One region of the Planomonospora antibiotica genome, then DNA from elsewhere that is predicted to be linked to it. Evidence: riboswitches for the same ligand, from Rfam matches in the RefSeq annotation. Region 1 holds a riboswitch; the other holds the start of a gene.
The links. Region 1 has a riboswitch for cyclic di-AMP ahead of IEZ06_RS23970 (coiled-coil domain-containing protein). Riboswitches for the same ligand answer to the same signal wherever they lie in the genome.
Positions count from the first base shown of each region.

Region 2: linked by a shared signal. The riboswitch ahead of IEZ06_RS34000 (coiled-coil domain-containing protein) and the one ahead of IEZ06_RS23970 (coiled-coil domain-containing protein) in region 1 are both predicted to bind cyclic di-AMP.

Region 1 covers NZ_BMQE01000029.1:63,520-71,008, reverse strand. Annotated here, with positions in the region: gene IEZ06_RS23990 (heavy metal translocating P-type ATPase) at 1-838, shown strand, start outside; gene IEZ06_RS23985 (four-helix bundle copper-binding protein) at 1,092-1,499, shown strand; gene IEZ06_RS23980 (DUF305 domain-containing protein) at 2,325-2,951, shown strand; gene IEZ06_RS36580 (hypothetical protein) at 3,411-4,325, shown strand; gene IEZ06_RS23970 (coiled-coil domain-containing protein) at 4,691-5,677, opposite strand; cyclic di-AMP (ydaO/yuaA leader) riboswitch at 5,681-5,817, opposite strand; gene IEZ06_RS23965 (MFS transporter) at 6,216-7,489, opposite strand, start outside.
Region 2 covers NZ_BMQE01000076.1:9,935-17,423, forward strand. Annotated here, with positions in the region: gene IEZ06_RS33975 (metal-sensitive transcriptional regulator) at 46-327, shown strand; gene IEZ06_RS33980 (heavy-metal-associated domain-containing protein) at 374-583, shown strand; gene IEZ06_RS33985 (DUF8832 domain-containing protein) at 580-1,578, shown strand; gene IEZ06_RS33990 (heavy metal translocating P-type ATPase) at 1,616-3,874, shown strand; gene IEZ06_RS33995 (MarC family protein) at 4,304-4,936, shown strand; cyclic di-AMP (ydaO/yuaA leader) riboswitch at 5,208-5,343, shown strand; gene IEZ06_RS34000 (coiled-coil domain-containing protein) at 5,347-6,330, shown strand; gene IEZ06_RS34005 (CHAP domain-containing protein) at 6,624-7,424, shown strand.

The sequences.
Region 1 (7,489 bases):
GCTGCGGCTGGCCGGCGCTCTGGAGCACGCCTCCGAGCACCCCATCGCTCAGGCGATCGCCCGCGGCGCGGCCGAGCGGGTGGGCGCCCTGCCCTCGCCCGAGGACTTCGCCAACGTCGAGGGGCTCGGCGTGCAGGGCATCGTCGACGGCCATGCCGTGCTGGTGGGACGGCCCGCCCTGCTGGCCGAGTGGTCCCAGCACCTGCCCGCCGACCTCGAGCGCGACCTCACGCAGGCGCAGGCCGCGGGCCGCACAGCCGTCGCCGTCGGCTGGGACGGCAAGGCCCGGGCGGTTCTGGTCGTCGCCGACGTCGTCAAGTCCACCTCGGCTGAGGCGATCGCCCAGCTGAAGTCCCTGGGGCTGACGCCGGTGCTGCTGACCGGCGACAACGAGGCCGTCGCCCGCACGGTCGCGGCCGAGGTCGGCATCGACGAGGTGATCGCCGAGGTGCTGCCCGCCGACAAGGTGGACGTGGTCAAGCGCCTGCAGGCCGAGGGCAAGACCGTGGCGATGGTGGGGGACGGCGTCAACGACGCCGCCGCCCTGGCCCAGGCCGACCTCGGGTTGGCGATGGGCACCGGCACCGACGCCGCCATCGAGGCCTCCGACCTGACGCTGGTCCGCGGCGACCTGCGGGTGGCCGCCGACGCGATCCGGCTGTCCCGACGCACCCTGGCCACCATCAAGGGCAACCTGTTCTGGGCGTTCGCCTACAACGTGGCCGCGCTGCCGCTGGCCGCGCTCGGCCTGCTCAACCCGATGATCGCCGGAGCGGCGATGGCGTTCTCCAGCGTGTTCGTGGTCAGCAACAGCCTGCGTCTGCGCGGCTTCAAATAAGCCGAGCCGACGGCCTCCGGCATCACGCCGGAGGCCGTTACGGCGCTCGCGGAACTCAGCCCGCACCGAGAAGTGGAGCCGGGCACCCGTGATCTCCGGGATATGCGGCCGTCGGACCGGGACGTCCCCTTCCCGCCTCAGCGGGCCCTGGCCGGTCGAGAAGTTTCGCGATGTCCTCCTCTGGTCCGGTGAAGGGAGTCACCGCCTCTGCCGGGGTAAGGCTGTAGCGCACGACCGAGCACAGGAGGAGATCATGACCACCACGACGATGCCGATGCTGAACACCTACCCGGCCGAGATCAACCTTGACCGGGCCAAGCTCGCGGCCACCATCGACGCACTGATCATGTGCAGTGAGGCGTGTACGGCGTGCGCCGACGCGTGCCTGAGCGAAGGCATGGTCGCCGAGCTGACCAAGTGCATCCGCACGAACATGGACTGCGCCGACATCTGCGGCACCACCGCCCGGGTGCTGTCCCGGCACACCGGGTACGACGCCAACATCAGCCGCGCCCTGCTGGAGGCCTGCGCCATGGCCTGCAAGACCTGCGGAGACGAGTGCGCCGCCCACGCCGGCGCGCACGAGCACTGCCGGATCTGCGCCGAGGCCTGCCGCGCCTGCGAACAGGCCTGCCGTGAGCTGCTGGCCACGATGAGCTGACCGCGTTTGCATCTCATGTTCAAGCGTGGCACGGAGTGATCGGCGCATGTCGCTCAAAGGCGGTGCGGACACGACGGCATGCCCGCCGAAGGCAAAGCGAGTCACCGTGCGCCCGCACCGAGTCGACGTGGACGACAGCGTCGTGAGCAGGCGGGCGAGCGCATCGGCGGCTCACACCTGCCGGCCCGGATGCTCCTACCCCCGCCCGCTTACCAGCAGGTTGGAGGTCTCCGGCGACAGGACCGCCAGGGCGATGTCGAAGGCGACATCGGCGTCGAGGCCGTCGCACAGGGGGCGGCTTGCGGACGAGCGCGTCGAATGAAGACGCGCGTCACGGTCAACCGCTGCCGGATGGTGACGGCCCAGATCCCGGCCAGGCCGGCATCGATCGTGGCGGCGCTGCGCACGACGTCGAGGAACGACGCGGCGCGCAGGTAGAGACGTCTGCGGTGCCGACGACTTGGCGGCGTATCCGCTCGAGGGGGCCGGATCGGCGAGCCGGCGGCGACGGGTTCGCCGTGACGGTCCGCTCCGGTACGGCGCGGGCCGCCCGCCACCGGGTGCGCCGCCGCGCTGCTCGTTCGCCCTCTGCCCGCGCTGCCTCCGTTCTGGCCCGCCTGGCCTTCTGACCGGTGGTTACCGTCGGTCAGGGCTCGCTCGTCCTAAGCTGTGTGACCGCTCCCTGCCCGGGCATATAAGGATCGCACTTACCGAGGTTTCCGGTCGCCAAAATAGCGGTCGGAAACCGCGCCCGCGGATGTCTTCGACGCCCGCCCGAACGGAGAGGCGGTGCAGATCCGAGAGCCCGAGGAAGGAGCGACACCCATGGGTCCCAGCAGTTCTCCCGTCCATCGGCTCGCGCTGGCCACGGCGGCGGGATCCGGTGTTCTCATGCTGCTCACCGCCTGCGGCGGCGCCGATGACACCGCGACCGGTCCCACCGGCGCGACGACCGCCGCCCCGGCCACCTCCGCCGCTCCTCAGCAGTCCGCGACGTTCAACGATGCGGACGTGACGTTCGCGCAGAACATGATCCCGCACCACCAGCAGGCCGTGGAGATGGCCGAGATGGCCGAGAGCCGGGCTTCGGACCCGGAGGTCAAGGAACTGGCGGCCAAGATCAAGAGCGCGCAGGACCCGGAGATCACCACCCTGACGACCTGGTTGGCGCAGTGGGGCAAGCCCGTGACCCCCGAAGCGGGCCACGGCGGACATGACATGTCCGGGATGATGGACGAAGAAGACATGAACAAGCTCATGGCCGCGAAGGGAACCGGTTTCGACCGGATGTTCTGCGAGATGATGATCGACCATCACGAAGGCGCCATCGAGATGGCCAAGACCGAGCAGGCACAGGGCGCCAACCCCGACGCCAAGGAGATGGCCAAGACCATCGAAACCGCCCAGCAGGCCGAGATCGAGCAGATGAACGAGATCCTCGCCAGGCTCTGAACCGTGCACTGCACACGGCGGAGGTCTTCCCCGCAGGGCGAGCACGAGCGGTCCGGACCGCTCTACCTGACGGCTCCGGTGCCCGTGATGGGCGGGCGACGCCCCCCGATAAGACGGTGCCCACGCCTGCTGTGACTCCCTGCGGCGGCGTGCACGCCTGGTACGGGGCCGGCCTTGGCCGTCGCGCCGTCGACGCCACGACCGGCGGCTCACAGCCGCCGCAGAGCAGAGAGACCCCGGCCGTGATCGCAACGGCCGTCGCGGTAGCGAACCTCCCGGGCAGAGGTGACCGAGGCCTTCCACTCGGCAACCGCACCGCACCCTCGATGCTCTCCTCCCGCCACCTCCAGCGGATCCCATGAAGGAAAGGCCCCAGGAGCGGCCGCACCGGTTCCGCCTGCGGCGCGGCTCCCAGGCCGAGGAACGCCCTGTCCCCTTCGCGAAGGGTCCTCCTTCCTCATGGTCCCCACCGCCCGCCCCGCCACCCACGCCCGTGCCCTGAGCGCCGCCATCCTGGCCCTCACGATCGGCGCGACTCCAACCGGTACCGCCCACGCGGACACCCACCAGACGGTCATGCTGAAGGGCTCGACCACCGCTTCCTACTTCTGGGACGACGGTTCCGGCCGCAACGGCGACACCGGTCTGCCGGCCTCGGGCAAACCAATGCAAAAGGGCCTGGCCGCTTCCCCGTCATGGCCGCTGCTGACCGAGGGCTACGTGCTCTACAAGGGCAGGAAGGCGCCGTTCTTCGTCGGCGACCGCGGTCCGGGCGAGCCGTCCAGCCGCGGCATCATGCTGGATCTGGACGCCAAGACCTTCGCCGAGCTGACCGGTGGCACCTTCGACGCCGAGGCGCTGACGGTGCGGGGCAACGGCGGCCTGGGCCACATCAAGGTCGACTACGTCATCACCAAGTGGGGTCCGGGCAAGGGAAAGAAGAACCTGCCGCTGCCCTTCGCCACCGGCGCCTACGCGCGTCACGACGACGACCCCGCCGAACCCGTGCCGGCCCGGACCGCCGAGGCCGAGCCGCGGGAGACCTCCACGGAGGCTCCCGCGAGCACGGGGCCGGCCGGGCAGGCCGGCGGAGGGACAACGGTTCCCGCGGTAGGAGGTGACCGGACCGGCACCGTGGCCCCGAACGCCACCGCCGCTGAACGGGACTCCGGGAGCACGACCGCCGTGTCTTCGGTCACCGATGGACCCGGCAGCAGCCCCAAGAGCGTCCTGCTCGTGATCGCGGGTGTGATCGGGGGCGGAATGGTGATCGGCGGTCGGCTCCTCGGCAGGCGACCGGCCCTCGCAGGAGGTCACACGGGGCCGGGACACCCCTCATTGCGGGCACGCGGGCGGCATCGAAGGCGCCCCTGACCACCCTTTCGCGCGCTTGCGAGATGCGTCCGGCGCGGCAGGGCCATCAACGAGAGCTCCTTATGCCTGGACACCGGCTACCGCGTCAACGCTCAAGGGCTGCTGCCGACCGGCGTCATCGGTTCCCTCGGCGTGCCCGCCGAGGGAACCGCTGCCCGGGCCATCACCATCGCCCGGCGCGCCCGCGCTGATCGGAGCCGCGGCTTCGCCCAGCCTCACCGGGCCGCCCGGGCTGGCCGCTCACCCATCGCCTGAGTGATCATCGCGACATCCTCGCCTGCGTTGCACCTGAGCTGCGCCTGCGCGTCACTACCCCGGCTGCTCATCAGCGCCGGTGAGCAGCCCGTCGGTGAGGCTCTTTGCTTTCAGTACATCGAGATGTGCGGGTGGTCGTAGTGGTTGGCGGTCACGCTCCCGCGGTCCGACATGAACCGCCACCCGGAGCCGTGGTTGATCCGCTGGCGCCAGATCACGTATTTCACGCCGAGCTTGTCCTTGTTCTTGACGGCCCAGGCGGCGATCTCGTCACCGAGCCGGAGGTTGGCGGCCGAGGGCATCGCCCCGCCGGCGCTCATCATGAAGTCGCAGGCGCGCCCGAGCGGGTGCTCACCGCCGTCGTTGATCGGCCGGTAGCAGCCGACCGCGTACGGCAGGGCGAAGCGTTTCCTGATGGCCTCGCGCATGTTACGGGTGCGGTCGGTGATGTTGTCGGCACCATTGGGGAGTTGGGGCGCCCAGGTGCCGTTGGCGCGGCGGCCGGAGCCCAAAGGCACGAGCTGATCGATCTTCTTCTTGATGGCGCCGATCAGCTCCTCGGCGTCCCTGCGCTGCTCCTCGACGTGCTCGCTCTCCCGGCGCAGGTCCTCGGTGAGCTGCGCGGCCCGGTCGGAGGCCTGCTTCCTGGCGTCCCTGCTGCGGGCGAAACCGTCGAGGTAGGCGCCCTGCTGGGCGGCCAGCTGTTCCAGCATGGCCGCACCGCTCATGTCACCGTCGCCGAACAGCAGTGCGGGCAGATCACCGGAGTCGCTCTGGTAGCGGAGCTGGGCGATGGAGTCGACCTGCTTTTTGGCCTCCGCGTAGGCGTCCTCGGCCTTGCTCAGGTTCTCCTTGGCGACGCTCTCGGCCTTCTGCGCCTTCTTCAGCGACTCGCGTTTGGCGGCGTAGGCCTCGATGAGCGCGTCGACCTTCGTGGTGAGCTTGTTCAGCTCCTTGCGGAGCTCGGCCTCGCGGGGCTTGGGGGCTGCGGCGGCCGGGGAGGGGGGACCGAAGACGACTCCGAACGCGGAGATCACGCAGGCGGTCGCGGCCAGACGGTGGCGGAACATGGGGGACGTGGGCGACGGGGCCGCCACGCACTCTCCTCTCCTTCGGCCGGCCGGGTTAGCTGACGGGTTCGGGCGGGAGGACGCCCTTCCACGGAACGTGGTTCACCCCAGGTGCGGTGGTTCCCCGGCTCCCGGGCGCTTCGCCCGGGATGAGGCATGCCGGCCCTTTCGGCCAGCGCGCAACGAAGCATAGTAGTAAACAGCCGGTCATATGACCCTAATCCGATGCAAAGAAGTGATCTTTACGTGATCACCCGCTGCCAGGCGTCGCTGCGAGGGAGGACTCCGATGGAGAGGGAGTCGCGATCTACCAGGAGATTTCCGGTGTAGAACGGTGTGGTGGTGCACCGTGGTGACATGGCGGCCCGCGCGAGCGAGCCGTCCAGGCATGCCGGAATCTACTATTCATCATAGGAGGTGAATGTTGTCGCTCCGGTGATCGTGCCTGCCTGGGCAGATGCCACAGGACCCGGGGCCTCACCTGGGCCACCCCGATGGAGTCGTCGGCGAGACGCCCCGCCGGTCCCGCGGAAAGGATCCGCCGTTGCGGGCCGCCCGGCGGCGGTCAGGCCGGGGTCGCCTGCGGCTGCCGGCCCGGTTCCAGCCGGCCCGACCGGTCCAGGGCGAGCACCGCCACGGCGCAAGCGCCCCCGACCGCGGCCATCACCCACCACGGAAGGCCGGGCATCCCCGCCTGCCTCCCGGCGTCGAGTGCCGCGCCGGTCAGCAGGTTGCCCGCGGCGATGCCGAGACCCGACAGGGTGTTGTAGAAGCCGTAGTAGGTGCCCATCATGCGCTCCCCGCCGAGCGCGGCGATGGTCGCCATCTCGAACGGGTAGACGATCATGACCGCCAGGCTCAGCAGGCCGGTCGCCAGGAGCACCGGTGCCAGGGCCAGAGCGTGCGCCGGCCAAGGCGCCGTACCCGGCAACGCGGGGGCCAGGGACGCCGCCAGGGCGAGCGGCACGAACGAGGTGCCCATCAGCCCCAGGCCCCGCGCCATCGCCTGCCCCGCCGTCCAGCGCCGCCTGGCCCACGCGGTGATGCGGACCTGCCCGACGATGGCCAGGACGCCGGAGAGCATGAACAGCAGGGTGACGCCGAGCTCGCTCCCGGTCAGCCGGCGCACCTCGATCGGCAGGCCCAGGTAGACCTGGAAGTTGAGCACGTAGGAGCCGATCATCGCCAAGGAGAACAGCAGGAAGGACCGGTTGCCGATGATCTGGCGCCAGTCGTGCAGCATGCCGGCCTGCGCGCCGGCCCTGCTGCCGGAACGGCCCGGCAGGGCGCGGATCTGGACGACGGCCAGGACGGTGAACAACCCGGCGGCGACCAAGCAGGTCAAGCGGAAGGTCACCCCGCCCAGCACCAGCCCGATCAGCGGGCCTACCATGATGCCCGTCTGGTAGAAGACGTTGAAGACGGCGAACGCCTCCACCTTGCGCTCACCCGCCTCCTGGGCGAGATAGGCGCGCGCGGCCGGGTTGAACAGGGCTCCGGCCAGGCCCGTCAGCGCGGAGGCGGTGATCAGCCACGGCAGTGATTCGGCCAGGCCGAACAAGGTGAACCCGACGCTGCGCAACCCCAGCCCCGCCGTGATCATCGGTTTGTAGCCGATCCGGTCGGCCAGGCTCCCGCCGAGCAGGAACATGCCCTGCTGGCTGAGGTTGCGCACGCCGAGGATGAGCCCGACCAGCCAGACCGCCAGCCCGAGCTCACCGGACAGGTGCAGGGCCAGATACGGCATGAGCATGTAGAAGCCGACGTTGATGGTGAGCTGGTTGACCAGCAGCAGCCGGATCGGCCGGTTGAACGAGCGGACCTGGGCGACGGTGGCCT
Region 2 (7,489 bases), on a different contig from region 1:
ATGGTGTTGTGAGAGATGAGAGCACGATGACCGGGAGGCGGGGACATGGCGGGATACACCCACGACAGGCAGGACCACCTCAAGCGGCTGCGCCGCATCGAGGGGCAGGTTCGCGGCCTGCAGCGGATGGTCGAGGAGGACAAGTACTGCATCGACATCCTCACCCAGGTCTCGGCGGCCAACCGGGCCCTGCAGTCCTTCGCCCTGGCCCTGCTGGAGGAGCACATGGCCCACTGCGTGGCCGACGCCACCGCCAAGGGCGGCGCCGAGGCCGAGGCCAAGGTCAAAGAGGCCTCCGAGGCCATCGCCCGCCTGGTGCGCTCCTGACCACCCTGGCCACTGGATCGATCAGCAACGACAAGGAGTGATCATCATGACCACCACCTACACCGTCGCCGGGATGACCTGCGGCCACTGCGTCAGCTCGGTCACCGAAGAGGTCAGCGCCGTCCCCGGCGTCACCGGTGTCGACGTCGACCTGGCCGCCGGCCGGGTGAGCGTCGACAGCGACGGCCCGATCGACCCCGCCGCGGTCGCGGCCGCCGTGGAGGAGGCCGGGTACGAAGTGGTGACGCCGTCGTGAACACCCCCGCCAAGCTGGGGGCCTACGCCCTCGGACTCGCCGTGGTCTTCGGTGGGGCGCTGGGGATCGGCAACGCCGTCGGCGCTGTCGCCTCCCCACCCGCCGCGCAACCCCACACCGTCCACGAGGCCCCGAGCGCGACTCCCCGCCGACCCGCCGCGGCGGCCCCGGCGTCCCTTCCAGGAGGCCTTCAGATGTCCGAAAGCGGCTACACCCTCACCCCGCAGACGACGACCGTCCCACCCGGCGAGGCCACCGACTTCCGGTTCACCGTCACCGGGCCCGACGGCCGGCCGCTGACCGGTTATCAGACCCAGCACGGCAAGCAGCTTCACCTCATCGTGGTCTCCCGCGATCTGGGCGACTTCCGGCACCTGCACCCGGCCAAGGCCGCCGACGGAACCTGGTCGGTGAAGCTGACCCTGCCGGAGGCGGGCGTCTACCGGGCGTTCGCCGACTTCGCCCCCGAAGGCGGCCATGGGCTGACCTTGGGAACGGACCTGCACGCCGCCGGTGACTACACGCCCAGGGCGCTGCCCGAGGTGAGCCGCACCGCCACGGTCGACGGCTACACGGTGGAGCTGGGCGGGGAGCTGGTCCCCGGCGCCTCCAGCGCCCTGACGCTGACGGTGAGCAAGGACGGCAAGCCGGTCACCGACCTGCAGCCGTACCTGGGCGCCTACGGGCACCTGGTCGCGCTGCGCGCCGGAGACCTGGCCTACCTGCACGTGCACCCCGACGGCGAGCCCGGCGACGGCACGACGGCGGCCGGTCCGGGCATCACCTTCCACGCCGAGGTGCCCAGCCGCGGCGACTACCGGCTCTTCCTGGACTTCCAGCACGAGGGAGTCGTGCGGACCGCGGCCTTCACCGCCCACGCCGGCCAGAGCCCGGCCCCGACGGCGACCCCCGCCCGTCCTGCCGACACGGCGCCCACGCCGCGGCCCGCAGCAACCCCTGAGAAGTCCGGCTCGCACGGCGAGCACACGCACTGACGCACATGCGCGACGCGAGAAAGGAACGGTGACGTCGATGTCCCCCGTGACCGACGACAGACCACCGGCCGCCACCGGCGCGGTCGAGCTCTCCATCGGCGGCATGACCTGCGCGTCCTGCGCCAACCGCATCGAGCGCAAGCTCAACAAGCTCGACGGCGTGACCGCGACGGTCAACTACGCCACCGAGAAGGCCAAGGTCACCTTCCCCGAGGGCCTCGACCCGCAGACGCTGATCGAGCAGGTGGAGCAGGCCGGCTACAGCGCCGCGCTGCCCGCCCCGCCCGCCGGGCACACCGCCGGGCAGGCCGCCCCGCAGGAGGCGGCCGACGAACTCGCGTCGCTGCGCGCCCGCCTGATCACCTCCGTCGTGCTGGCCGTGCCGGTGATAGCGATGGCGATGATCCCGCCCCTGCAGTTCACCCACTGGCAGTGGCTGTCGCTCACCCTGGCCGCTCCGGTCGTGGTCTACGCGGGCTGGCCGTTCCACAAGGCCGCCTGGACCAACCTGCGGCACGGCGCCGCCACCATGGACACCCTGGTCTCGCTCGGCACGATCGCCGCGCTCGGCTGGTCGTTGTGGGCGCTGTTCTTCGGCAGCGCGGGCACGGCGGGGATGACCCACCCGTTCGCGTTCACCATCGAGCGCACCGACGGCTCGGGCAACATCTACCTGGAGGCCGCCGCCGGGGTGACCGCGTTCATCCTGGCCGGGCGCTACTTCGAGGCGCGCTCCAAGCGCCGCGCCGGCGCCGCCCTGCGGGCGCTGCTGGAACTGGGCGCCAAGGACGTCGCCGTGCTGCGCGGCGGCACCGAGGTCCGCATCCCCAGCAACCAGCTGGTGGTCGGGGACCGCTTCGTGGTCCGGCCCGGCGAGAAGATCGCCACCGACGGCGTGGTGGAGGAGGGCTCCTCGGCGGTGGACGCCTCCATGCTGACCGGCGAGTCGGTGCCGGTGGAGGTGCGGCCCGGCGACACCGTGGTCGGCGCGACCGTCAACGCCGGCGGGCGGCTGGTGGTGCGCGCCACCCGCGTGGGCGCCGACACCCAGCTCGCCCAGATGGCCAGGCTGGTCGAAGACGCCCAGACCGGCAAGGCCCAGGTGCAGCGCCTGGCCGACCGCATCTCCGGGATCTTCGTCCCCATCGTGATCGCGCTGGCCGTCGGCACGCTCGGCTTCTGGCTCGGCACCGGTGACGGCGCCGGGGCGGCCTTCACCGCCGCGGTCGCCGTACTGATCATCGCCTGCCCCTGCGCGCTGGGCCTGGCCACCCCGACCGCGCTGCTGGTCGGCACCGGCCGCGGCGCCCAGCTCGGCATCCTGATCAAGGGCCCCGAGGTCCTCGAATCGACCCAGAAGATCGACACCGTGGTGCTGGACAAGACCGGCACCGTCACCGAGGGCAGGATGACCCTCGTCGACGTGCACCAGGCCGACGGTGAGGACGCCGAGGAGGTGCTGCGCCTGGCGGGCGCCCTGGAGCACGCCTCCGAGCACCCCATCGCCCAGGCGGTCGCCCGCGGCGCGGCCGAGCAGGTGGGTGAGCTGCCCTTCCCCGAGGACTTCGCCAACATCGAGGGGCTGGGCGTGCGGGGCGTCGTCGACGGCCACGCCGTGCTCGTCGGCCGCCCGCAACTGCTGGCCGAGTGGTCCCAGCACCTGCCGGTCGAGCTGGAGCGCAAGCTCGCCGAGGCGCAGGCGGCGGGCCGCACCGCGGTCGCGGTCGGCTGGGACGGCCGGGCCCGCGCGGTCCTGGTCGTCGCCGACACCGTCAAGGCGACCTCCGCCGAAGCCGTCCGGCGACTGCGCGCGCTGGGCTTGACCCCGGTGCTGCTGACCGGCGACAACGAGGCCGTCGCCAGGACGGTCGCGGCCGAGGTGGGCATCGACGAGGTGATCGCCGAGGTGCTGCCCGCCGACAAGGTGGACGTGGTCAAGCGGCTGCAGGAGCAGGGCCGTACGGTGGCCATGGTGGGCGACGGTGTCAACGACGCCGCCGCGCTCGCCCAGGCCGACCTGGGACTTGCGATGGGCACCGGCACCGACGCCGCCATCGAGGCCTCCGATCTGACCCTGGTCCGCGGCGACCTGCGGGTGGCCGCGGACGCGATCCGCCTGTCGCGGCGGACCCTGGCCACCATCAAGGGCAACCTGTTCTGGGCCTTCGCCTACAACGTGGCCGCCCTGCCGCTGGCCGCCCTCGGCCTGCTCAACCCGATGATCGCAGGAGCGGCGATGGCGTTCTCCAGCGTGTTCGTGGTCACCAACAGCCTGCGCCTGCGCGGCTTCAGATAGGAACCGCCGCTGCAACCGAGTGGAGCCCTTCCCCCGGTTCGGGGGAAGGGCTCCACTCGGTTGCGGCATGAACGATGATCTGCCGCACCCCGACGGCCTGCAGCGCTATGGTCCCGGCAACCCTTCGGCACCCTCCGCGCTGCTTCTGATGGCGGCGGAGGCGTGGCCGGCAGCGGGGAGCGAGCGGTGGATCTGCCCGCTTTCGCGTACGGATCTCAATCAGCTTGGAAGGAATACTGAAGTCAGGCTGGAGGTTGAGCGTGCCAGGAGGTGCAGACATGATCACCCAGCGGGTTGACGCCGAAGTCGCGGTGTGGCTGCGTTGGACGGTGCCCTGCTACTCCACGGTCCCCCGGTCCGTCCCGCTCCCCTAGCGACTCTCCAGAGGCCAGGGGACGGGGATGTCCTCTTGTCCCGTGGAGTCTCGTCATGTCCATCGCCGTTCTGACCGCCCATTCCGCGCTCTTTGTCCAGGCGTTCGTCACCCTGCTCGTCATCTTCGATCCGCTGGCCGCAGTGCCGATCTTCCTCACCCTGACCCGTAATCAAAATCCGGCCGGTCGCCGTCGAACAGCCCGCGTGTCCGTGCTCGTCGCCGCAGGGATCGTCTCCGTCTTCGCGATCGCCGGTAATCGCCTGCTGGACGCGCTGGGTATCTCCCTGCAGGCGCTCCAGGTCGCCGGTGGAGCGCTCCTGGCGCTCATCGCACTGGATCTACTCAAAGCCGACTGCGCCAAAGAGCGCGCCAACGCCGAAAGCGGCGCCGTGGCCTTCGTCCCGCTGGGCACGCCGCTGCTGGCCGGGCCTGGAGCCATCGCCGCCGTCATGCTCTACATGGAAAAAGCCGGCAGCTTCGCTGCGGTAACCGCTGTGGTTCTGGCTCTGGTCGCCGCGCTCGTCCTGACTTGGATGACGCTGCGGTTCTCTTCCCTCATCGGCCGCGTCCTCAAGGACAACGGGCTGAACCTCATCACCCGGATCATGGGCCTGCTCGGTGCGGCGATCGCCGTACAGCTCGTCGCCGGGGCCGTCCAGCATTGGGCGCGGTGGGGTGTGGGATGAACACGTGACCACTTTCTACTACTTTCCATAGCAGGGCTTGCGGCATCGTCATTGCTGTTCCCCTCTGCCAGGTATGGCCGGATGAGCCTGGCCCCGGCCAAGGTGATGATGAGGATCACGCCCTTCCGCGACAGCTCTTCCCTGGTGGAGGCCTGTTCTTCTCCGCTTACCCGCCACGGCAGCGGCGATCACAGCCTGATCGCCACCGGGTATCGGATTGCGTACATATCACCAAGTCTTTACTACTATGCTTCGTTTTGCCTCGGCCCTGGTGGCCGGGCTGCCTAATCCTTGGCGCGTTGCCGGGGAGCCGGGGAACCACCGCACCTGGGGTGAACCACTTCGGTGGAAGGGCTTTCTCCAGCCCGAACCCGTCAGCTAACCCGGTCGGCTGAAGGAGAGGAGAGTTCGTGGCGGCTGCGTCCCCCGCATCCCCTGCGTTCCGTCGTCATGCGATCGTGGCCGCCTTCCTGGCCGCGGGACTCGGTTTCATCCTCGGCGTCCCTACCGCGGGCAGCGCGGCCCCCAAGCCCACTGAGGCCGAGCTCAGGAAGGACCTGGCCAGGCTCAACAAGAAGGTCGACACCCTCATCGAGGCCTACGCCGCCAAGCGCGAGTCGCTGGCCAAGGCGCACAAGGCCGAGGGCGTCGCCAAGAAGAACCTGCGCAAGGCCGAGGAGGCATTCACCGCGGCCAAGGGCGAGGTCGATTCCATCGCCCAGCTCCGCTACCAGAGCAGTTCCGGCGACCTTCCGGCGCTGCTGTTCCCCGGTGACATGGGCGGCGCCGCGCTGATGGAGCAGCTGCTCGCCCAGCAGAGTGCCCACTTGGAGGGGTTCACCCGTAGCCGGGACGCCCGCAAGCGGGCCGCCGAGCGGGCCGCCCGGCTCACCGAGCAGATCCGGGGGGAGGCCGAGAAGGTCGAGGACCAGCGCGAGGAGGCCGAGCGGCTCATCCGCGACATCAAAAAAAGGCTCGACCAGCTTGTCCCGCTGGGTTCCGGCCGCCGCTCCAACGGCAGCTGGGCTCCCCAGCTGCCCAACGGGCCCGACAACATCACCGATCGCACCCGGAACATGCGCGATGCCATCAGCAGACGCTTCAGCCTCCCTTACGCGGTCGGCTGCTACCGGGCGGCCAACGACGGCGGCGAGCACCCGCTCGGGCGCGCCTGCGACTTCATGATGAGCGCCGGTGGTGCGATGCCCTCGGCGGCCAATCTCAAGCTCGGCGACGAGATCGCCGACTGGGCGATCAAGAACAAGGACAAGCTCGGCGTCAAGTACGTGATCTGGCGCCAGCGCATCAACCAGGGCTCGGGCTGGCGCTTCATGTCCGATCGCGGAAGCATCACCGCCAACCACTACGACCATCCGCACATCTCGATGTACTGATCTTCAGCCCGGTGCCGCCCAATCGGCACATGATGGAGCGACGCCGGACCGAAGCGGAAAGGCAGCCCTCCTCTCCTCCTCCCGCCGGGCGATAGACCTTCCCCATATTCCGACATATGGCAACGAAGAGGGGTATAACGCTCCTGTGTGGCAGACATCTGCGTGGACCGGATCCTGCGATGCCGAGGAGCGTATCGCGGGATGCACGTGCTCCTGCCCACCCAGCATTTCGCGAGGCCTACCCGCCAGAACTAAGGACCGGCCCGGTGGGCGAGGCAGGAGGGAGACCTCACATGAGCGATCGTCATGTTTTTTCTCCGCTTCTTCCCGACAATCTGCTACGCGCCGCCGTCTGCATAACCTTCATCACCTGCGCCCTGCCCATCGGTGCTCCCGCCTTCATGGCCGATGCGCCCCAGCAGACCCAGCCTGACGATGCGCGCCTGAGCAAAGGCGCCGCACCGCCACCAGCCGGCAAGCTGCCCCCAAAGAAACCCACCCCGGCAGAGTCGCTGCTCAAGGTGGCCGAAAAGCAGATCGGCATCACCGAGAACACCGTCGGCGGTGGCACCAAGTTCCACTCCTGGTACATGGCCTCGCAGCGCGCACAGGAGACTCTGGCCCGTGACGGCGGAGTCATGGAGAACTACGCCAACGCACCCTGGTGCGCGATGTTCATCTCCTGGGTCGGCGAACAGGCCGGCCTGCGGTCCGTCATCGGCGCGGACGCCTACGCCATCGCCTGGGCCGGATGGTTCCAAGACCGCCACCGCTGGGGCCACCTGGCCAAACCCGGCGCCCTTGTCTACTTCGACCTCGACAGCGACGACGATCGCGGCATCTACAAGATCGACCATATGGGCCTGGTGGAGCGCGACAACGAGGACGGCACGATCACCACGATCGAGGGCAACACCGACAAGGGCAAAGTCGAGCGGCGCATCCGACCCACCTCCGATGTCGTCGGCTACGGCTACCCGCGATACCCCTCCCCAGCGAAGGCGGCGACCCGCCATCCCAGCAGCACGAGCCCGCCCGGCCCCGGTACAGACCAGCCTGGTACAGGCCATGAAGCAGGCCGGCCTCGGTCGTGATCCGGCAATGCCTGCACCAGTCAAGATCCGCCTCTATGGGCCCCGGCCTGGTGGAATGGCCCGTT